One region of the Paenibacillus tianjinensis genome, then DNA from elsewhere that is predicted to be linked to it. Evidence: riboswitches for the same ligand, from Rfam matches in the RefSeq annotation. Region 1 holds a riboswitch; each other region holds the start of a gene.
The links. Region 1 has a riboswitch for cyclic di-GMP ahead of JRJ22_RS25805 (DUF6612 family protein). Riboswitches for the same ligand answer to the same signal wherever they lie in the genome.

Region 1 (7,839 bases):
GGCGTCAACCGCCATGAGTTCAACTGCCGCACTGGCCGTAATATCACGCGCGAAGATATGCTGTGGGATATCCGCACACTGAAGCGCAGCAACATCAACGCCGTACGCACTTCGCATTATCCGAACCAGACATTATGGTATGAGCTGTGCGATGAATACGGCATTTATGTCATCGACGAGATGAACCTTGAAACGCACGGTTCCTGGCAGAAGATGGGCGCGGTTGAGCCGTCCTGGAATATTCCGCACAATGACCCGAAGTGGCATGACATCGTGCTGGACCGTGCGATTAATATGGTAGAGCGGGACAAGAATCATCCGTCCATCCTGATCTGGTCCTGCGGTAACGAATCCTATGCAGGCCAAGTCATTCTGGATGTGGCGAACTGGTTCCGCAGCCGGGACAACAGCCGTCTGGTTCACTACGAAGGCGTGTTCTATGACCGCAATTACAATGCGACAAGCGATATGGAGAGCCGGATGTATGCCAAGCCGGCTGACATTGAGGAATATCTGAACGCTAGTCCGGACAAGCCTTATCTTAGCTGCGAATACATGCATGCAATGGGGAATTCGGTAGGCGGCATGCATAAATACACCGAGCTTGAGAATAAGTACCCGATGTACCAGGGCGGCTTCATCTGGGATTACATTGACCAGTCGATTCTGAAGAAGGACCGCTATGGTAACGAGTTCTTCGCTTACGGCGGCGATTTTGGCGATCGTCCGACAGATTACAGCTTCTGCGGCAACGGCATTGTTTATGCCGACCGCCAGTGGACACCGAAGATGCAGGAGGTCAAATTCCTGTATCAGAATTACAAGCTTGCGCCAGACCGGACAGGTATCCGGGTAATAAATGAAAGCTTGTTCGCAGGAACGGATCATCTGGCACTGGAGTACAGCCTGTACTGTGACGGTGAACTGCTTGGCAAGTGGACTACAGAGGTCAATGCTGCGCCGCAAAGTGAAGTGCTGGTTCCGATTGAGCTGCCACATACGGAAGGAACTCCGGGCGAATACAGCATTCAGGCTTCTCTGGTACTGAAGGAAGAAGAGCTTTGGGCTGAAGCGGGATATGAAATTGCCTTTGGCGAATCTGTCTTTGTTGTTGAGGAGACTGTAACAGAGCAACCAGCCGGTGAACTTAAGGTTGTGGTAGGTGATGTGCAGATCGGTGTCCTCGGTGAAGGCTTCACCGTTCTGTTCTCCAAACAGGTCGGATCGCTAGTGTCGCTGAACTACCATGGACACGAAATGATTGAGGCACCTCCGGCTCCGCTGTTCTGGCGTGCGACTACCGATAATGACAAGGGAACCCAGCTCGGGTACCATGCCGGAAGCTGGTATGCGGCAAGCCTGGCCCGCAAATGCGTTGAGGTCAGCCTTGAGCAGCAGGAAGGTGCAGTAACGGTAAGCTTCGATTACCGGTTCAGCATTCATGAAGAGCTGGCGTTCAAGACAGCTTATACCGTCTACGGTGACGGAACGGTCCGGGTAAGAACGCGTTACACCGGTGCTGCCGGTCTTCCGGATCTGCCCATCGTGGCTTTATCCTTCAAAATGTCAGCGGATTACAATCAGTCGGAATGGTATGCGATGGGGCCTGAGGAGAACTACATTGACCGTGCGTTCGGCGCCAGACTTGGTGTGTTCAGCCGGAAGGTGCAGGAGCTGCCGTCCAGGTATCTCGTGCCGCAGGAATCGGGTAACCGTACCGGTGTACGCCGTGTGAAGATTACCGATGAAGCGGGGATAGGCCTGCAAATCTCGGCTCCGGCAGCTGCACCGGTGGAATGTAACCTGTCCCCGTACACCGCGTTTGAGCTGGAGCATGCCTCACATCCGTTTGAGCTCCCGCCGGTTCATTACACAGTAGTGACGGTAGCCGGAAGACAAATGGGTGTAGGCGGAGACGACAGCTGGGGCGCACCGGTGCATAAGGAATACACCATTCCGGCCGAGCAAACCCTTGAATATGAGTTCTTCCTTTCCAGTGTGGGAATGGGAGAAGAATAGCGCAGCATAGCATTAAGTGTATTTTAAAACCACAAACCGGTCTTGGTCCTGAGTTGCAGGGAACTAAGACCGGTTTTGTTTTACAGGTAATTATAACCATGGTAAATTGATGAAGGGACAAACATCCTGCAATTAAAATCCAATAATCAAATGTCCGCGTTAAAGGTAAAATCCCCGAAAGAGGATGACACAAAGCCATGGGTCTAAAGCCGAAGATAGAAGGTCATGATCGCCAGGCTGCATAGGGATATCTATGATTAACGCAAGGACCCGAAAGGGGAACTACATGAAGAAGGTTTCAAAAACGGTAGGTACAATTATGGCTGCGGGTGCATTGCTGCTGTCAGGAACGGTGGGCTGGATGCCTGGTCCTGAAGTAGCCTCAGCAGCAGCGACAGCTGCCAAACCGCCTACCGTGGATCAAGTCATCGGCAAAGTAACGGCAGCTGCCAAAACGCTGAAGAATTTCCACCTGGATGTAATCAAGAAACAGGAGATTCAGACCGGCGGAGTGAAGGTCAGCAACACCAACACACTGAAGCTGGATATCAACCGTCTGCCGAATTTTGCAGCAGCAGGCAGCGTGGATATCAGTTTACTGGAAACATCCTACGATTTATATGCCAATGATAAGGAATTCTACTATCTTGTAGACGGAAGCGAACTTATTGCTGATTCTGAGGATACAGCCGCAGATACCGGAGAAGACGGAGAGGTTAGCAGCTCTGATGCAGTAACAGACGGCGACGGAGAGCCCATCGATCCTGATGCACAGTATTGGCTCGGACTGGAGAAGCAGGAATGGGAGTCTTTTTATTCCAAAGCCCAGTATGATCCTGCATCGATGCTGAATTCGGTCAAAAATGTTAAAAAGTCGATGAAAGTCACTACTGTCGGCACCCAGACCGTTCTGCAGGTTACGGTAACCGATCCGGCAGCGGCTAAGGGACTCATTGCCCTCTATGACCAGGAAAATCTCTGGGACGGCGAGACGCTGGAGCCGAAAAGCGCGACCTGGAAATTGTTCCTCAATACCAAGACCTGGCAGACAGAAAAGCTGACCGTTGATCTGAGTTATGCGCTGGCTTCGGACGGAACGAAAGATACATATACTACAAAAATTGAAGCTAAATATTCTAAGAACAACAAGGTTACAACGATTACAAAACCTGCTGAACTAGAATAATAGAACATTAGAGAGCATGGAGACACCCAGGTATGGCCCGGGTGTCTTTTTTTGTCTAATAGGGAGTGAAATCCAAAAATAGTGGAATTTCTCCCAATGGCAGGTGACTTATGTCCGGGGTCCCTAGGTTCTATAATATGAATGCGGTTACATAAAACCGAGTGATTAAGAAAAAAGGGGAGGCAAAGTATGAAAAGTATGAAACGTGTTTTAGTAGGAATCTCCACATTGCTCGTGATGTCATCTGCTCTCGCAGCGTGCGGCGGTAACTCAAATTCAAACTCGAACTCAAACGCATCAAGCCCAACTACAGCCCCGGCTGCAAACGCTACCGAAGCTCCGGCAAAGAGCAATGGCGAGAAAGTCACCATCAATCTCTGGAGCTTCACGGATGAGATTCCGAACATGACCAAAAAGTATCTGGAAATCCATCCTGAAGCGAATGTGGAGTTCAAAACCACGGTAATCGCTACTACCGATGGCGCTTACCAGCCGGCTCTTGACCAGGCGCTGGCCGCTGGCGGTAAAGATGCCCCGGACATTTATGCAGCTGAATCAGCATTCGTGCTCAAGTATACGCAAGGCGACGCTTCCAGCTATGCCGCTAATTATGCTGACCTGGGTCTGGATGACCAGTTAGTTAAGGATGCGGGCATTGCTCAATACTCCGTGGACATCGGCTCCAAAGACGGACAGCTGAAGGGTCTTGGCTATCAGGCAACTGGTGGTGCCTTTATCTATCGCCGCTCGCTTGCCAAGGATGTGTTTGGAACAGACGATCCTGCTACAATCAAAACCGAAATTGGCCCGGGTTGGGATAAGTTCTTCGAAGCAGCTGCCAAGGTAAAAGCTAAGGGTTATGGCATGGTATCCGGTGACGGAGACATTTGGCACCCGATCGAGAACAGTTCAGACACAGGCTGGATTGTTGACGGCAAGCTTCACATTGATCCTAAGCGTGAAGCGTTCCTGGATCTCTCTAAAAAGCTGAAAGACAATGGCTATTACAACGATACAACTGACTGGACAGAAGCTTGGTTCGCAGATATGTCCGGTTCAGGCGCTCAACCGGTATTCGGCTTCTTCGGTCCTGCTTGGCTCATCAACTATACGATGAAAGATCAAGTGAAAGATACAAGCGGCGACTGGGCTGTAACTGAGCCGCCAACAGGATTCTTCTGGGGAGGTACTTGGTTGCTTGCCAACCAACAAGTTACCAAGGATGATGCTAAGAAACAAGCCGTTGCTGACTTTATCAAATGGGTAACACTCGATACTTCCGAAACAGGCCTCCAATATTACTGGGCTAACGGCACTATGAAGGAAGGCGAGCAAGGTACTAAGGATAGCGTAGCTTCCTCCGTAGTTATGGGCAAATCCAATGGTGAAGTTCCATTGCTCGGCGGGCAGAATATGTTCGATGTATTTGTTCCAGCTAATGCTAACGCTTCCGGTAAGAACTTGACTCAGTACGATGAAACGATCAATAAGCTCTGGCGTGATCAGGTACGTGAGTACACAGCGGGCAACAAGTCCCGTGATAAAGCGCTTGAAACCTTCAAACAGCAAGTTAAAGACCAGCTTAACATTGAAAGCGAATAAGCGGTAGCAGAAGGGGCGGGCGAGTTTTTCCGCCCCTAATATCAATTAATATGAGGTGAGAGCATGCGCCGCAAAGGTGTTAACTATTCGAAATTCGGCTATATTTTTACCTTTCCATTTGTCCTGGCATTTCTGATTTTCTCGCTGTATCCCATTTTATATACGGCATTCATCGGATTCACCAATATGCAGGGACTCATACCGAAACCAATCCACGTTCTGGATAATCCTTTTCAAAACTTCAAAGATCTCCTGTTTGACAACCCTTCATTCAGGAAGTCTCTAATCAATACGGGAGTACTCTGGATTCTCAACTTTGTTCCCCAGATTATCCTCGCACTCCTGCTCACTGCATGGTTCACGAATGTGCGTCTGAACATAAAGGGTAAAGGCCTGTTCAAGGTTTTGCTCTATATGCCTAATATTATCACTGCGAGTACAATCGCCGTACTATTCAGCACTTTGTTTGCCTATCCGGTAGGCCCTGTGAATAGCTTTTTTGATATGATGGGATGGTCCCACGCACCGATTAACTTCCTTCAGGATAAGTCAACGGCACGTGGCATTGTGGCGTTCATCCAATTCTGGATGTGGTACGGTAACACGATGATCATTCTTATTGCTGGCGTTATGGGTATCAATCCTGCGCTCTTTGAATCTGCGGCGATTGATGGTGCTAACGGGTTCCAGACCTTCTTCCGCATTACGCTGCCGAGCCTGCGTACCATTTTATTGTTCACATTGATTACATCCATGGTCGGTGGTTTGACTATGTTCGATATTCCGCAGCTGTTCCTTGCAGGCGGACCGGATGACTCTACCCTCACCACTTCTATGTTTATCTACGGGCAAGCGTTCAAGGGCAGCTATCTGTACAACCGCGCTGCAGCAGCGAGCATGATCATGTTCGTGATTTCCGGGGTTCTGTCAGGATTCCTCTTCTACCTGATGCGTGACCGTGATGAAGCTAAATTGAAAAAAGCACAAAAAACTTATAGAAAAGCTGTCAAAGCGGCCGTGAGGGAGGTGTAGACCATGGAAAAAATTAAGAAAAGCAGTGCTGTTAACACAAAAATAAGCAAGACAATCATTTATATCATCTGTATCCTCTTGGCGGTGCTCAGTATTCTTCCGTTCTGGATCATGTTTGTCAATGCCACGCGCTCTACACCAGAAATCCAAAGCGGCCTTTCACTGCTTCCTTCTTCCCACTTAATGAGAAATCTGCAGGTGCTGCTCGACAAAAGCTTTGATCCGCTGCAAGGATTTATGAATTCATTTATTATTTCCACTTTTGCAACGCTTTGCACAGTCTATTTCTCGTCCTTGGCCGCCTATGGACTTGTGACCTATAAATGGAAGCTGCGCAAGCCATTCTTTACTTTCATTATTTGCGTAATGATGATTCCATCCCAGGCCAGCGCAATCGGTTTCTATCAGTTTATGTATAAACTGCATTGGACCAATAGCTTCCTTCCGCTGATTCTGCCTGCAATTGCAGCGCCTGCGGTAGTCTTCTTCATGCGCCAGTATCTGCTGGCAACGTTGTCCCATGAGATTGTAGAAGCTTCACGTGTGGATGGTTCCGGTGAAATCAAGACATTCAACCGGATTATCCTGCCGCTGATGATGCCAGCTGTAGCGACACAGGCGATCTTTGCCTTTGTAGCCAACTGGAATAACCTGTTCATGCCGATGATACTGCTGACCAGGAAGGAAAAATATACGTTGCCGATCATGGTAAGCTTACTTAAGGGTGATATTTACAAGCAGGAGTTCGGCTCAATCTATATGGGATTGGCTTTGACATCTCTGCCGCTGTTCGTGGTTTACTTCCTGTTATCCCGGTATATTATTGCGGGTGTAGCACTCGGAGGCGTGAAGGAATAACGAATTTTATCGGCCCGTTCAGAAGATCGCCTCATTTCAAATGAGCGGTCTTTTTTTCTTGCTTCCGTTGGCTTCACGCCTGCAATGTTGTACGATATCGGCATAACGTTTCATACAAGGAGGTTCTTAATGAAGCTGGGCTATTTGATTATCGATATGCAGGAAATCCACGTGCGGGAGCATGTGGACAAGAAAACACTGGACCGAGCCTGTGAATATATCAATTATGTCTCGGATATACTCCGGGCGAAGGACCAGCTGATCATCCACATTCAGGATATTGAAGGCATGGAGGAAGCAACGAAGGAACATTATAATATCATTCCCGAAGTTCAAGTATCGGATAGTGATCTGAAGGTAACCAAAGAGTATTCCAATGCGTTCTGGAAGACGGAGCTGGAGCAGATCTTGAAGGATCATGGTGTTGAGCTGCTGATTATCTCCGGCTTCTCGGCTGAGCATTGCGTCCAATTCACCTATAACGGGGCGAGTGAGCGCGGCTTCCGGCCGGTTCTGCTGCAAAATGGAATTCTGAGCGCACACAGCGACGTAATCATTTCTGCACACAGAGACCGCAACCTGATCTCTTATCCGGTAATCCCTTATCTGATTAATCAATAAACGTTGAAGACACCCTGTCCGTCAGCAGTAGTTGTTACTGCAGGCAGACGGGGTGTCTTTATATGAAAGCGGGATGTGCCGCTTATAGAAACTTTTTCCAATCTGCTTCGTCCAATATTAAAGATAACTATGATGAGGGGAGATTGCAGAGATGAGAAATTGGAAGCTTTCAATTGGTATTCTGGCGGCAGCGATCGCTTTAAGTCCGGGTTCCGTGTCCGCTGCGGCGGACAGCCATATTCTGTTGAATTACAAAGAGACTTTACTCGGGAGCAGCCAGGTGGTTATGGGGGGAACTACGCTTGTTCCGCTGCAGCAGCTGGCACAGACGATGGGCTATGCCCTTAGCTGGAACCAGAGCACAAAGACTGCTAAGCTCGTTCGTCCCGGACGCGAAGTTACAGTGACAGCTGGTGTGATCAACTCCACCATAGACGGTAAAGCTTCAGCCTTGACCAATGCGCCACGGATCCTCAAAGGCAAAATTTATGTGCCGCTGGTGTCGGCGGTCAGTGCAATGG
Region 2 (7,839 bases), 1.3 Mb from region 1:
GTGCTGCTGCTGGCTTTCTATCATCACCGGGCCTGGAAGCAGCTGGCAGTGGGCGCACTTTACGGGCTGGGAATATTCGTCCTGCTGGCAGCCCCGTTCTTCTGGAATAACGGCGGTTTAGGCGGGTTGATAGATTTATACAAGAGCACCTTATCGTCCTATCCTTATTCTACGGTGAATGCTTTTAATCTCTATGCACTGACGGATCCCATGTGGTCGTCCATGGATCTGACGTGGCTGGGAATTACCTATCGCGTGTGGGGCTTTATTTTCATTCTTGCAGCAGTAGCTGCTGCGGTTTATTTCTCCTTCAAAAAAGACCGTAAGGAGCTGTCCAAATCCTACTTCATCGGTATGGTGCTGATCGTGATTATGTTCGTGCTGGGCACCAAAATGCATGAGCGTTATATCTACCCAGCCCTGATTCTCTGTTTGTTCAGTTATATAGAGAGCCGTGACCGGCGGTTCCTGACCCTATTTCTGGGTTTCACCTTAACGCAGTATATCAATGTAGGCTATACCCTGGCCCATCTCAATGCCGGGAATAATCCCCCGTCGGACGGAATTGTGCTGGTTACTGCGATTGCTAACCTTGCGTTGCTGGTATATACGCTGTATACCGGGTATATGGTTTATGTCCGCAAACAGACGAAGCTTCTCGCGCCTCCGGCTACGGACACAGAGAAGCGTGCTGCTGATTTAGCACTTGCCGAAGGCATTCGTCCGCTGGAGCAGAATTACAAAACCAAATTCAAACTGCTGCGTAAAGACTGGATTTGGATGCTTGCCATTACTGCCGTCTATGCAGTACTTGCGCTAATTAATCTGGGTTCAACCAAAGCGCCGGAAACCTTATGGGAGCCAGCCGCCAGCGGTGAGAGCTTCTATGTCGATCTGGGCCAGAGCAGACAGCTGGAACGTGTAAATATATTCGGCGGTGTAGGCACCGGCAAATTCAAGCTGGAATTCAGCGCGACTCCGGATGCCTGGAGCAGTCCGCTGGATGTGAACGAGGATGTGGGCAATGTCTTCATCTGGAAAAGCCAGCCTTTGAACGTAGCGGCAAGATATGTGAAGCTGACCGTTACATCGCCTGGTTTTACGCTGAATGAAATGGCCTTCTATGAACAGGGGGGAGGTAAAACACCACTTCCCGTAACCAGTGTCACTCCGGATGCCGCCTCAGCTGCCAAAAGAGGTGCCCCTGCCAATCTGTTCGACGAGCAGTCCATCATTCCGGAGAACTCTAATTTTATGAACAGTACGTATTTTGATGAGATTTATCATGCGCGCACAGCCTACGAATATTTCCACGGTATTATTGCCTATGAGAATACTCATCCGCCGCTGGGCAAAATTCTGATCGGAGTCGGAATGGAGCTGTTTGGCGTGAATCCGTTTGGCTGGCGGATTGTCGGCACCCTGTTTGGGGTTGCCATGCTGCCGCTTATCTATATCATGGCGTTGCGACTGTTCAAGAAGAGCCGCTATGCGGCCCTTGCCGCCGGATTGTTTGCGCTCGATTTCATGCACTTTACCCAGACACGCATCTCGACGATTGACGTCTATGGCGTCTTCTTCATCATGTTAATGTTCTATTTCATGCAGCGCTATTTCACAATGAACTTTTATCGTGAACCGCTGCGCCGGACACTGGTCCCTCTGTTCTGGTCCGGCCTTTTCTTCGGCATCGGCGTCGCCTCTAAATGGATTGTGCTATACGGGGGCGCCGGGCTGGCGGTTATGCTGGCTCTCTCACTGTTCGAGCGTTATAAGGAACATACAGCAGCAGGACGTGTGCTAGCGGAAGGCAAGCTGGGTGATCAGGAGCTCAAGGCCGCCTGCCTTACAGCAGACAGATCCTTCTGGAAAAATACCGTCATTACACTGGCCAGCTGCATCGTGTTCTTTGTCGTTATTCCTGCCGTTATCTACGGATTGTCCTTTATCCCGGTACTCTCCGTTACGGCCGAGGGTTACACGATTAAAGGCCTGATCCAGGCCCAAAAAAATATGTATGACTACCATAGTCAGCTGGTGGCTACCCATCCGTTTGCTTCCTCCTGGTGGGAATGGCCGTTTATGAAGCGTCCGGTATGGTTCTTCAGCGGCGGCGAAGGCTTGCCTGAAGGTCAAGTAAGCAGTATTGTCACTATAGGTAATCCGCTGATCTGGTGGACCGGAATTTTCGCCATACTTGGTACGGTTTATCTTACTGTGAAGCGTAAAGACAAGAGCCTGTACATGCTCTGGATCGCCTTTTTCTCGCAATATGTGCCTTGGATGCTCGTTCCGCGTGAGACGTTCCTGTACCATTATTTCGCTATGGTGCCGTTCATGATTCTTGCAATTGTATATGTAATGAAGCTGCTGGACAGCAAATATCCCGAAGCCAAGTATATCCGATATGCTTATGTGGGCCTTGCGGCACTGCTCTTTATCCTGTTCTATCCGGTGCTGTCGGGTATGCAGGTGAGCGGCGATTATGTCAACACTGTGCTGCGCTGGTTCCCTTCCTGGGTATTCTAGGAGCCAGCCGGTTTTATACTTACCAAACGTTTAGGAGGAACAAGGGTGAAAGCCAGATATAGTGTAATTGTCCCGATGTACAATGAGGAGGAGGTCATTCAGCACACGTATGAGCGTCTCCGAAAAGTAATGGACGAATGCGGCGATTCCTATGAGCTGGTCTTCGTCAATGATGGCAGCCGTGACCGTACAGCGGAAATTATGCGCGGAATCAGCAGCCGGGACGAACATGTCAAGCTGATTGACTTCTCGCGTAATTTCGGCCATCAGGTCGCTATTACGGCCGGGATGGATTATGCCGAGGGGCAAGCGGTGGTTGTGATTGATGCCGATCTTCAGGATCCGCCTGAGGTCATTTTGCAGATGATTGCCAAGTGGAAAGAGGGCTATGAGGTGGTCTATGCCAAGCGGCTCAAGCGCCACGGGGAGACGCTGTTCAAAAAAGTGACCGCCAAGCTCTTCTACCGTTTGCTGAGCAGCATGACGAGTGTGGAGATTCCTACGGATACCGGCGACTTCCGGCTGATTGACCGCAAAGTATGCGATGTGCTGCGGGGGCTGAAGGAGAAGAACCGTTATGTCAGAGGTCTGGTGAGCTGGGTGGGCTTCCGGCAGACGATGGTTGAATATGTACGGGAGGAGCGCTTCGCCGGAGAGACGAAGTACCCGCTGAAGAAAATGATCCGGTTTGCGCTGGACGGCATCACCTCCTTTTCACATAAACCGCTCAAAATAGCCTCATATATAGGCTTTTTCCTGTCCTTCTCCAGCTTTCTGTACCTGTTTTTTGTATTGTTCCAGAAATTATTTACCTCCTGGACGGTTCCCGGCTGGGCTTCTATAGTGGGTGTCAATTTATTATTTAACGGTATCGTGCTGATGCTGCTTGGGGTAATTGGAGAATATATCGGACGTATTTATGATGAATCCAAGGATAGACCGCTCTATATCGTGCGCGAAACCAAGGGCTATCATGACGGAGAGATTGACGACAAGCGAGAGGATAATTACGATGGCAGGTAAGAAGCTGAATGCGGGAGTTATCCAGTTTTTAAAATTCAATGCCGTGGGGCTGCTGAATACACTGATTGATTTTGCAGTATTTACCCTGCTTCATTCACTGGGAATGATCAATACCCCGGCGCAGATTATTTCTTATAGTGCAGGTACAGCAAACAGCTTCGTTTGGAATAAAAAAGTGACTTTTCGTGACCGCAACGCTGGCAAGAAGGGATCTGACAGGCTGCAGCTGGTGAAGTTTATCGTACTCAATCTGGTGGTGCTTGGAATTTCAGTACTGCTGATGCATCTTCTTACAGACAGCTTCGGGATTCAGGTATTGATTGCCAAGGTACTCGTTACGTTCGTCACTGTGATTATCAATTTTTTCGGAAGCCGCATGTGGGTTTTTTAAGACAAATATTAGAACAGGGCTTGCCCGGTTCCAGACTAACGGGGTGATGAATATGCGGAAGTTTTCCTATTTGATTATACTGGCCGGAATCCTTGTCATGCTGTATCCGAAAGCGAACGAGTGGTATAACGACAGACAGCAGGAAAAATTGCTGGCAGAGGCTGAGCAGGCCTATAGTGAGGTTGTCCCAACGGCTGAACCGGATCTGAAAAAGCCGTACGCCGAGGTCACCCAGCTTTTGGCAGATGAATCAGCGGATGAGGAACAGGTGCAGCCATCAGCACAGCCCTCTCCGGAGATTAAGGTGGGCGGTAAGATTATCGGAATTATCCAGATCGACCGGATTGACTTGAAGCTGCCTGTCTTAGAGGGGGCGACCAAATCTAATATGAAGCATGCTGCTGCCCATATGAAGGAGACGGCTCCGCTCGGCGAAGTCGGAAATGCAGCCATTGCCGCTCACCGGTCAAGAACTACGGGGAGACTGTTCAACCGGTTAAATGAAGTGAAGATCGGTGATATGATCTCAATCAAAACGAGTGCAGAAGAATACCAATACAAGGTTTATGATATTTCTGTAGTAGAGCCGACGGATGTATCGGTGCTGAATGGGGATAACATGAATAAAATCCTAACTCTGATTACTTGTGATCCGCTGGTAAATCCGACACACCGCCTGATAATCCACGCAAAATTATCCTGAATTTGAGGCTGGGGAGAATTGACCCGAAATATGATAAATTTTAGTGGAAAGTGTTAGAAATCTAGCAATTTGGGGCTTGTATAAAGATGACAATATGATACTATATAACTATAAAAGCTATACACGATAACGGCAAACCTATCGAAAGGTAGGGACGCAAAGCTAAAGGGCCTTCCCGAAAGGATGGCAGCCAGCTACCGAATGAAGGGCTTTTTTTGTTTGCTTTTTTAAAGTGAATCTAGCATTTATTGGTAGATGAGAGAACAGATAAAGCTACAACGATAACGGCAAACCTATCGAAAGGTAGGGACGCAAAGCTAAAGGGCCTTCCCGAAAGGATGGCAGCCAGCTACCGAAAGGGGTTTTATCCAATGAAAAAGTTCTATTTTATGTTATTAACCTTGTTTGTAGTAGTCACATCAGTTCAGACAAGCCCAGCTACGGCCGCAACAGCAGATTCGAGCTGGTTGAATACAACGAAATTGGATCAGGGAGTTGTCGCAGTTTCTTATGAGGTACCTACAGACAAACGCATTAAGGTCATGATCACCAAGGACGGCAACAGCTACACTTATAACTTATATGCTTTCCAATCTACGGAGTCTTTCCCGCTGCAACAAGGTAATGGAACCTATAAAGTGTCTATTCTTGAGAATACAAGCGGCAACAAATATAAAGTAGTTTCTTCTGAGAATGTAGAACTTAACCTGAGCAATGCCAACGCCGTATACTTGAGTTCCGTACAGAACGTGAAATGGAGCTCTTCCGATAAATCTGTATTGAAAGCTAAACAGCTTACACAAGGACTGACTACAGATGAAGCAAAGGTAAAAGTCATTTATAACTACATCGTTGCAAATGTGAAGTATGATTACCAGCTGGCTGCAACTGTTACACAGGATTATATCCCGAAGAACGACAACACATTACTCACCAAAAAAGGAATTTGCTATGATTATGCTTCGCTATTTGCTACCATGCTGCGCAGTGAAGGGATTCCGACAAAATTGGTAATGGGCAATACCAGTTATGTTTCAACGTATCATGCTTGGAATGAAGTACTGCTTAACGGTAAATGGGTAACAATCGATACAACAGTTGACGCTGGATTGGCTAAGAACAGTAAAGAAACAGCACTGATCAAAGTAGCGAGCAAATATAGCGCTGCAAAATTTTATTAATAATTCATTATATAAATCCTAGACAATACGTAAGATAACTTGCTTAAAGATTAAGCAGGTTATCTTTTTTAGTTAAGGGGGTTGCTTTTCAATAGGTATCTGCGGTATTATAGGTAAGCGTTGTTAGAGCGCACAAAAGTTTGGCTGAAATGACTGAATAAGAAATTTCAAAAAAAACTTGCGTTTCTAAATCAAACGTGATATATTATAAGAGTTGCTGGTGATGAGCTAATGGTCACTGACAACGAGCTTGATCTTTGAAAACTGAACAACGAGTGAGTATCTGGAGATCACCTCGGTGAGATCCAAAATTAGAGAATGCAAATTCTCGTCAGATGTTTCAAAATGAGCAATCGCTCTTTCTAAATACCAATTTGGAGAGTTTGATCCTGGCTCAGGACGAACGCTGGCGGCGTGCCTAATACATGCAAGTCGAGCGGAGCTTATCCTTCGGGATAAGCTTAGCGGCGGACGGGTGAGTAACACGTAGGCAACCTACCCCTCAGACTGGGATAACTACCGGAAACGGTAGCTAATACCGGATAATTCCTTTCTTCTCCTGAAGAAAGGATGAAAGGCGGAGCAATCTGCTACTGAGGGATGGGCCTGCGGCGCATTAGCTAGTTGGTGAGGTAACGGCTCACCAAGGCGACGATGCGTAGCCGACCTGAGAGGGTGAACGGCCACACTGGGACTGAGACACGGCCCAGACTCCTACGGGAGGCAGCAGTAGGGAATCTTCCGCAATGGGCGAAAGCCTGACGGAGCAACGCCGCGTGAGTGATGAAGGTTTTCGGATCGTAAAGCTCTGTTGCCAGGGAAGAACGTCCGGTAGAGTAACTGCTACCGGAGTGACGGTACCTGAGAAGAAAGCCCCGGCTAACTACGTGCCAGCAGCCGCGGTAATACGTAGGGGGCAAGCGTTGTCCGGAATTATTGGGCGTAAAGCGCGCGCAGGCGGCTATTTAAGTCTGGTGTTTAAACCTTGGGCTCAACCTGGGGTCGCACTGGAAACTGGATGGCTTGAGTACAGAAGAGGAAAGTGGAATTCCACGTGTAGCGGTGAAATGCGTAGATATGTGGAGGAACACCAGTGGCGAAGGCGACTTTCTGGGCTGTAACTGACGCTGAGGCGCGAAAGCGTGGGGAGCAAACAGGATTAGATACCCTGGTAGTCCACGTCGTAAACGATGAGTGCTAGGTGTTAGGGGTTTCGATACCCTTGGTGCCGAAGTTAACACAGTAAGCACTCCGCCTGGGGAGTACGGTCGCAAGACTGAAACTCAAAGGAATTGACGGGGACCCGCACAAGCAGTGGAGTATGTGGTTTAATTCGAAGCAACGCGAAGAACCTTACCAGGTCTTGACATCCCTCTGAATCCTCTAGAGATAGAGGCGGCCTTCGGGACAGAGGAGACAGGTGGTGCATGGTTGTCGTCAGCTCGTGTCGTGAGATGTTGGGTTAAGTCCCGCAACGAGCGCAACCCTTGACTTTAGTTGCCAGCAGGTAAGGCTGGGCACTCTAGAGTGACTGCCGGTGACAAACCGGAGGAAGGTGGGGATGACGTCAAATCATCATGCCCCTTATGACCTGGGCTACACACGTACTACAATGGCCGGTACAACGGGAAGCGAAACCGCGAGGTGGAGCCAATCCCAGCAAAGCCGGTCTCAGTTCGGATTGCAGGCTGCAACTCGCCTGCATGAAGTCGGAATTGCTAGTAATCGCGGATCAGCATGCCGCGGTGAATACGTTCCCGGGTCTTGTACACACCGCCCGTCACACCACGAGAGTTTACAACACCCGAAGTCGGTGGGGTAACCCGCAAGGGGGCCAGCCGCCGAAGGTGGGGTAGATGATTGGGGTGAAGTCGTAACAAGGTAGCCGTATCGGAAGGTGCGGCTGGATCACCTCCTTTCTATGGAGAATCGTTTCCTGCAATGGAAACATTCAAATCTTAAATCTAACCGGTCGGTTAGTTACTCACTCGTTGGTCAGTTTTGAGAGTTTA
Region 3 (7,839 bases), 1.7 Mb from region 1:
TTTGAGACAATATAACAGGGTCTGGGAGCTCTCCGCTTTCCCCGATGCCGATAGGCTTTCCGTCTGCCAGCTTCAGCAGATTCTCATAATAGGACTGCTTGAAGTCATTGTTATAAATATCTGCCGCCAGAATGTCCACTTTTCCCGATCCGGGAAAATAGGGTTCAAAGTCATCCGACCATTCATTAGGTGCATTAGGGTTCCATACCCATAACAGATTGTTCAGCTTGTGCGTGTTTGTTAAACGGTTATACATGATGTCCCAGAGCTTAGTGAAGTTGTCTTTATTCCCCCACCAGAACCAGTCTCCGTTCATTTCATGATAGGGACGCCACAGAACCGGTACTCCGGCATCCTGAAGATCTTCCAGATACCCGGCAATCTCGTCAATATCGGCAATCAGATTCTTATATTGTGCTGTTCCCGGAGTCACATAGGCATCAAACATCTCCTGGCTGAGACTCATATGCACATTGGCCCATTCCGGAGAAGTGCCGGGCAGGTTCTGATGAAAGGTCATCGCTACAATGCCTCCGCCCTTATGCCATTTAATTGCACTGTTCACCACAGCCTTACGCTGCCGCTTAATGGCCGATTCCGATTGATTATTGATTGCTCCAAGCTCATAACCGTGCAAAACAGCAGATTGCCCGGTGGCCTTTTTCAGCTTATTGTTGAATTCATCAGGACTTTCCAGATAGTCATGCTGTCCTGAAATCATGCCGTTACCGCTGAGATTCGATAGATAGGTCAGCAAATCGGCCGCCTCCTGGGAAGCGTTAGGATTGATCGGAGTATTCACTGCTGCCGGGATAGACACAGTCCGGGTAACAGGAAGGCTGCGTACCTCCGACCAGGGCAGTAAAGAGAGAATGAAGATAATAGGCAAAATCGTCGTAAATAGCCGGAACTTGCGGTTAGTGTTCAATGTTAACTCCTTTCTCCAGCCGTTAAACCTCTATGAAGCAAGTGACGGTTCCCTTAGCAGGACAGTCACTTTGCAGCCAACTGAGGCCTATAGCTTAGTAGCCCTGCTGGTAAGCAGGGCCCTAATAGGTGGACTTTTGAGGATTTAGTATTGTAACGGCTTAACCAGCATCAGTGACGGCGGTGATATAACAGACTGCCGATCGCTTATTTTAGGAAGCAGAAGGTAGGAACAAGGCGCTTGTTGGGACAGTCCCCTTTAACTGGCTCGGGCTTTCCCACATCAGCTTCGCTCTTGCATCCCCTTGGTTCTCATAATATTCCACTTTAATATCATATAACTGTCCTGCCTGCAGGTTTATGCTTCCCATGCGTTCGGTTCCACTCTGCTTCACCCAGCTGTCGATGATGAGACTGCCATTGACCCAGACACGGACACCGTCGTCTGAAGAGGTATAGATTTGGTACGTCTCACTATACAGCGGCTTAATTTTACCGCTCCAGCGTACGGAGAAGAAATCCACTCCGATTGCCGCATCCGGCGAGCCCAAACGCCAGTTGAGGTCAAGAACCGCATCGGTGCGTACAACTGCGGGAGTTCCCGCCAGCTGCATATTGTTGAAATACTCCCCTTGCAGCCCGTTGACCGCAGGTGCTGCTGTCGGCGCTGGCGTTGGCGTTGCTGTTGGCGTTGGTGCCGCTGTTGGCGTTGGTGCCGCTGTCGGCGTTGGAGCTGCTGTCGGCGCTTGCGTTGCTGTCGGCGTTGGTGCTGCTGTCGGCGCTGGCGTTGCTGTCGGCGCTGGCGACACTGTTACTGTCTGTACCATGGCCAGCGAATTCGTCATTAATGACGATTCAACAGTATTTATAGATGATATGGAGCTTTTTAAGAACAATGCGCTTGAAGGAACGGTTACTTTGGCCTGGCTTGGACTCTGCCACATCATCCGGATATTGGCGTCACCGGCATTTTCATAATATTCTACTTTAATGTCATAATACTGTCCTGCTTTCAGGGCAATGCTTCCGGTACGCTCGGTACCGCTCTGTTTCATCCAGCTGTCGATAACGGCCGTTCCATTCACATAGACACGAATACCATCATCCGATGTTGTATAGAATTGATAGGTTTCACTATAAGAAGGCTTAATCAGACCGGTCCAGCGTACGGAAAAAATATCTACAGGCAATGAAGCATCCGGTGATGCCTGACGCCAGTTGAAATTAAGTAAACTATCATTGCGTACCAGCACAGGCGTGCCGGACAGCGTCATATTCTTGAAATATTCACCTGTAAGCCCGTTTACCAGCGGTACCGGTGCCTGCAATGTATTTTCAGGTAAGGAGGTCGGCGTTGGTGTAGCTGTAGGTGCTACCGTTGGAGTTGGTGTCGCTGTAGGCGTTGCCGTTGGTGTCGCTGTTGGCGCTACTGTTGGTGTCGCTGTTGGCGCTACCGTTGGTGTCGCTGTTGGCGTTGCTGTCGGCGTTGCCGTTGCACCAGGGACTGTCCATGCCTTATATTCATCCCGGGTCAGGGTGTAGCTGTCATTCATAAAGCTTGTGATTGTAGTCGTGCTGTTGTTATCATAGAGCATTTTTCCCCAGTTCATCATATAAACGTAATTCTTCTGGGATAGCTGCAGCTTAGCTATACTCGGCATCTCGCCATTCTCACCGATGCCAACCGGTTTACCGGCAGCCAGACTGACCAGGCTGTCATAATATTTATTCATATAATCATTATTGTATATGTCAGCTGCAAGTACATCGACCTTATTCGCACCAGGATAGGTCAGCTCATAGGGATCAGACCAGGCATTCGGAGCATTCGGATTCCATACCCACAGCAGATTGTTAAGTTTATGATAGTTAACAAACCGGTCATACATAATATTCCACAGTCCGGCGAAGTTGGTCTTCTTTCCCCACCAGAACCAGTCTCCGTTCATCTCATGGTAAGGTCTCCAAAGTACGGGGACTCCTGCATCCCGCAGGCTTTTGAGTGAAACTGCAACTTTATCGAGATCGGCAATCAGTGCGTTGTACTGTGCCGTACCTGGTGTTATATATTTGTTAAACTCTGCTTGTGTCAATGATTTCTGCACATTAGCCCAATCATACGTAGTGCCCGGCAGATTCTCATGAAAAGTCATGGCTACGATACCGCCGGATTTAGACCAGTTGATCGCACTATTGACTACATTCTTCCGTTGCATTGCGGCGGTGCTTTCGGATTGTCCGCTGATAACTCCCAGCTCATATCCGTGAAGTGCGGCATATTGTCCGCTTGTTCCTTTCAGCTTGTTGCTAAATTCATCCGGGCTCTCCAGATAATCATGCTGGCCTGAAATAATTCCTTTTCCGGAAATAGAATACAGACTATCGAGGAGCTTGACGGCTTCAGCTGAAGCGTCCGGATTAACTGGCACAGCTGTACTTGAAGCTGCTTTAACCGAGGAAGGTGCAAATCCTAGTCCAAGCGGTACGGCGGACAAAAACACAGCCAGAGACAACACGGCGGACAACAAACGAAACTTACGGTAAGTTTTCAAAATGATCTTCCTTTCGGTAGCCAGGCTGCCACTTTTAAGAGGCCCTATAGCTTTGCGTCCCTATCTTTCGAGTAGGTTTGCCTTTGTCGTTTTGGAAGGATTTCTCCTTCTTACCGTAAGTATCGACTCTATTAAGTTGTAGGTTTATAGCAAAAATGAAGATTTCTTAATAAATGGTTCTAAATACCTGTTTTGGATTTGTAACAATTGGTTAAATAGATTATTTAGGCCTACGAAATGAACTGGTGCAATGCTATATCCTTCCAGTCCAAGGTGATTCGGATATTATCCTCTTCCACCAGCTCGGATCCGGTCTGCACTTCGATAAACTCCACATCCGTCAGCGCAAGGATCGCATGTTTGGTGCCTTCTGGGATGCGAACCACATCGCCAGCCTTCACATTATGCATTTTCTCGTTAATCACAATACTGGCTTCCCCGCTTACAAAGGTCCAGATTTCACTGCGTTTGCGGTGCAGCTGGTAGCTGATGTTCTTGCCCTCTTCAATAAAAATCCGCTTAGTCAGGACTTCATTGCCCTCATCGTACTTCACATAATCAATGACCTTGTAATGGCCCCAGCGGCGTTCCTCGAACATCGGTCTTTGCTCGTAAGACTTCAATACTTCTTTGATCCGCGGGCTTTCCGCTTTATGCGTAACCAAGATGCCATCCGGGCTGGCGGCGATAATTAAGTCCTTCGCCCCGATGACTGTGATCGGAATATCCAGCTCATTGATCAGGCAGGTCCCCTCAGAATCGGCCGTGACAACACCTTTTCCTACCAGATTGCTGCTCATTTCTTCGGTCAGCGTGTTCCAGGTACCCAGGTCCTTCCAGAAGCCTGCATAAGGCTGAACCACGATATTCTCCTCTTTTTCCACCACTTCATAGTCAAAGCTGATGGAGGCAAGCAGTTTATACTGCTTCTGAAGTTCCTCGTAGTTAAGCGGCAGCCCTTTGCGTTGCAGAATATCAAGCAGATAACCCAAGCGGAAAGCGAATACCCCGCAATTCCAAAGGGCTCCTTTGCTGATCAGACCTTCGGCTTGTACACGGTCAGGTTTTTCCTGGAAATGGCTCACTTGCAGATATCCGCTTGTTCCCGCCTCAGCACTGGTAGGGATGATATATCCGTATTTCTCTGACGCATGTTCAGGAACTACGCCCATCAGCGCCAGATTTGCGCCGCTTTCCTCCATGGTCTGCTCAAGCTGGACTACGGTATCGAAAAATGAAGCTTCTACATAGGGATCAACAGGCAGGATAGCGACGGTTTCGTCCGGAGAAACACCGGCCATCGAATACAGGTAAGCTGCTGTCAGTGCTATGGCCGGGAAGGTATCACGGCGCTCAGGCTCAACGATGATCGGAACCTCGCTGCCAAGCTGGCTCTGAATCGATTCCACCTGGCTGCGGCCCGTTGCCAGATAAGACGAACCTGTCATGCCCGCTTCCTCAAGCTGTCTCCAGACACGCTGTACCATAGATTCCGGTTCACCCGTCGGGCTTTCCAGTACCTTCAGAAATTGCTTCGAACGTGAATCATTGGACAAAGGCCATAGCCGTTTACCAGAACCGCCTGATAGAAGTACCAGTTTCATAAGTGAACCCTCCTATTTATGTGTTGTCGCGAAAATATCGGATTGTTATTGTAAGCTGCCGCTCGGTGCAGATGCAAAAGATGGACTGCTTTGAGCAGCACTGCTGGCTTCGCAAAAATTCTTAAAGACCACACTGTTATGAGAGTCACTGCAAGGAATGTTTGGACTTTCGGCCGCTGTTGTCTCCAGATTTCCTGATTGAACGCTCTTCGCGGTTGAAATCCGGAGACAAAGGCGGACGCATACGCTCCTACAGTTCCAAAATCCCTCTCCGTTCCATTCCATAACAGCTTACGGTTAAGAACTCCTGCTTGCTCGGGCGAGCAGTCTGGAAGCATCGCCTTTTTTGCTCGCTTCAACCACCGGCCAAGCTACCGGATAAAGATCCGGTATTGCCGCTTATTGGGCGGCAGCTATAGGGCAAGGAGCGGAGCGGCAGCTAAAGCTGCGCTCATAAGGGCAAGAGATTCTGGATTACACAGCCCCGGCGACGCTTGGGGAATAACCGCTCAATCCGCCCATCTGCGGGCGGCCGACCGAGTGGTACTCCAACCCGGTGCCTTCGATCTGCTCCTTGGAGTAGACGTTGCGGCCGTCGATCAGAATCTGGCGGCGCATGCTGCCGGCCAGCTGATGCAGATCGATATCCTTGAACTGGGCCCAGTCGGTCAGCAGGCAGATGGCGTCGCTGCCTTCTGCCGCCTCTTCCGGAAGACCGCACCAGCGCAGCTGCGGATGATCATACCCTGCTCTGAAGTTATCAGCAGCAATCGGGTCATACAGCTTCACTGTTGCACCTTCCGCCACCAGGGCTTCGACGATTTCACGTGCTGGAGCTTCGCGGACATCATCGGTATTCGGCTTAAAGGCAAGCCCCCAGATCCCGATGACTGCGCCGCGCAGGCTGCCCAGCGATTCATGAAGCTTCGAGATGATCATGAACCGCTGGTCCTTGTTCACCTCAACCACCGACTTCAGCAGCTTGAACTCGTAATCGACGTTACCGGCGATCTGAATCAACGCATTGGTATCTTTCGGGAAACAGGAGCCTCCATAACCAATGCCGGCCTGCAGGAACGAGGAGCCGATTCTGCGGTCCATTCCCATGCCTTCGGCCACCATGGTTACATCAGCTCCCACTTTTTCGCAAATGTTAGCAATCTCATTAATAAAAGATATTTTGGTTGCCAGGAATGCGTTTGAAGCATATTTGATCATTTCCGCACTGCGGATATCTGTTACGAAGATATTTTCCGTGAAGCCCTGATGAAGCTGGCGCATGGTCGGCTCAAGCTGAGGATTATCGAGGCCGATAACGATCCGGTCCGGATGAAGGGTGTCGCGGATTGCAGAGCCTTCACGCAGGAACTCGGGAGCGGAGACAATATCGAAGGGATGATTCGTGTGGGAAGCGATGAGGTTGCGGATTTTCTCATTCGTGCCAACCGGAACAGTCGACTTGGTCATGATGATTTTGTAACCTTCCATCGCCTGGGCAATTTCCGTAGCGGCTCCCTCGATATACCTTAAATCCGCTTCGCCACCCGGCAAAGAAGGTGTACCCACAGCCAGAATGACGATATCTGAGCGGCGCACCGATTCCTGAAGATCCGAAGAGAAGGATAATCTGCCCTCCCGGAGATTCATCTCAATCAATGCCTCGATCCCCGGTTCATAGATAGGGGATTCCATCCGGTTAAGCTTGCTGATTTTTTCCTCATCCTTATCGACGCAGATGACATGATTCCCGTTAAGTGTAAAACATACGCCAGATACTAGACCGACATAGCCGGTACCGATAACTGCCAGCTTCATACAATCATCCTCCTTTTAGGAAATTAATGTAGGCTTGCTCTACATATTGCTTGAACTGCACCATAAACGCTTGTTCGTCGAATTTGCGGGCATGGCCCATGATTTGGCCGATATCCCATGGGTAGGACTCCACTTCGTGGATGGCCTTCAGTAAATCGTCAACTTCCTGGTTCTGAAAAAACACACCGTTGACATATGGCACGATGGTGTCCAGCGCGCCTCCGGCCTGATAAGCGATGACCGGTCTGCCTGCGGCATTCGCCTCCAGCGGCGTAATACCGAAATCCTCTTCTCCCGGAAAGATAAATGCCCGGCACTGTGACATCAGGCCTGTTACCTCTCCATCATCCAGCCGTCCGAGGAAGGATACATTATCTTTGGCCATGCCCTCCAGCCGTTTGCGGTCGGGTCCGTCACCGACAATATAGAGCTTAAGACCATTGCGGTTGAAGGCCTCCACGGCGAGATCGATCCGCTTGTAGGAAACAAGCCGGGAGACGATCAGGTAATAATCGCCGATGGAACTCGAGCTTGTAAACCGGGCGGTGTTGATCGGCGGGAAAATCACATCGGCATCCCGGTGATAATAGTTCTGGATCCGTTTCTTCACTACGGAAGAGTTGGCTACGAACTGGTTCACATTTTTGGATGTCCGCTGGTCCCAGGACTTGAGCCGCTGCATGTAGACCTTCAGTAGTCTTTTGAACAGTCCGGAGTTTGATTGCCGCTCCATGTATGTGTCATAATCCCAGGCGAAGCGCATTGGCGTATGGCAGTAGCATAGATGAAACGTCGATTCGGGCACCTGAATGCTTTTCATAAAAGCACTGCTGGAACTCAGGACAATATCATATCCGCGAAAGTCCAGATCTCGGATGGCCATGGGATAAAGCGGCAGCACCCCTTTGAAATTGGTCTTCACTCCCGGAATTTTTTGCAGC

Region 2: it holds a riboswitch for cyclic di-GMP, as region 1 does, so the genes downstream of both, JRJ22_RS02525 (transglutaminase-like domain-containing protein) here and JRJ22_RS25805 (DUF6612 family protein) in region 1, are expected to answer to the same signal.
Region 3: it holds a riboswitch for cyclic di-GMP, as region 1 does, so the genes downstream of both, JRJ22_RS04075 (PA14 domain-containing protein) here and JRJ22_RS25805 (DUF6612 family protein) in region 1, are expected to answer to the same signal.

Annotation. Positions count from the first base shown of each region.
Region 1 is NZ_CP070969.1:5,548,281-5,556,119, reverse strand. Features, by position in the region: gene JRJ22_RS25810 (beta-galactosidase, LacZ type) at 1-2,019, shown strand, start outside; cyclic di-GMP riboswitch class I at 2,174-2,264, shown strand; gene JRJ22_RS25805 (DUF6612 family protein) at 2,306-3,205, shown strand; gene JRJ22_RS25800 (ABC transporter substrate-binding protein) at 3,395-4,807, shown strand; gene JRJ22_RS25795 (carbohydrate ABC transporter permease) at 4,871-5,839, shown strand; gene JRJ22_RS25790 (carbohydrate ABC transporter permease) at 5,843-6,697, shown strand; gene JRJ22_RS25785 (cysteine hydrolase family protein) at 6,827-7,318, shown strand; gene JRJ22_RS25780 (copper amine oxidase N-terminal domain-containing protein) at 7,470-7,839, shown strand, end outside.
Region 2 is NZ_CP070969.1:568,856-576,694, forward strand. Features, by position in the region: gene JRJ22_RS02505 (phospholipid carrier-dependent glycosyltransferase) at 1-2,529, shown strand, start outside; gene JRJ22_RS02510 (glycosyltransferase family 2 protein) at 2,575-3,552, shown strand; gene JRJ22_RS02515 (GtrA family protein) at 3,542-3,943, shown strand; gene JRJ22_RS02520 (class D sortase) at 3,996-4,646, shown strand; cyclic di-GMP riboswitch class I at 4,768-4,848, shown strand; cyclic di-GMP riboswitch class I at 4,923-5,003, shown strand; gene JRJ22_RS02525 (transglutaminase-like domain-containing protein) at 5,018-5,827, shown strand; rRNA gene JRJ22_RS02530 (16S ribosomal RNA) at 6,199-7,746, shown strand.
Region 3 is NZ_CP070969.1:942,998-950,836, reverse strand. Features, by position in the region: gene JRJ22_RS04080 (glycosyl hydrolase) at 1-928, opposite strand, end outside; gene JRJ22_RS04075 (PA14 domain-containing protein) at 1,140-3,479, opposite strand; cyclic di-GMP riboswitch class I at 3,492-3,571, opposite strand; gene JRJ22_RS04070 (sugar phosphate nucleotidyltransferase) at 3,710-5,083, opposite strand; gene JRJ22_RS04065 (UDP-glucose dehydrogenase family protein) at 5,558-6,898, opposite strand; gene JRJ22_RS04060 (glycosyltransferase) at 6,903-7,839, opposite strand, start outside.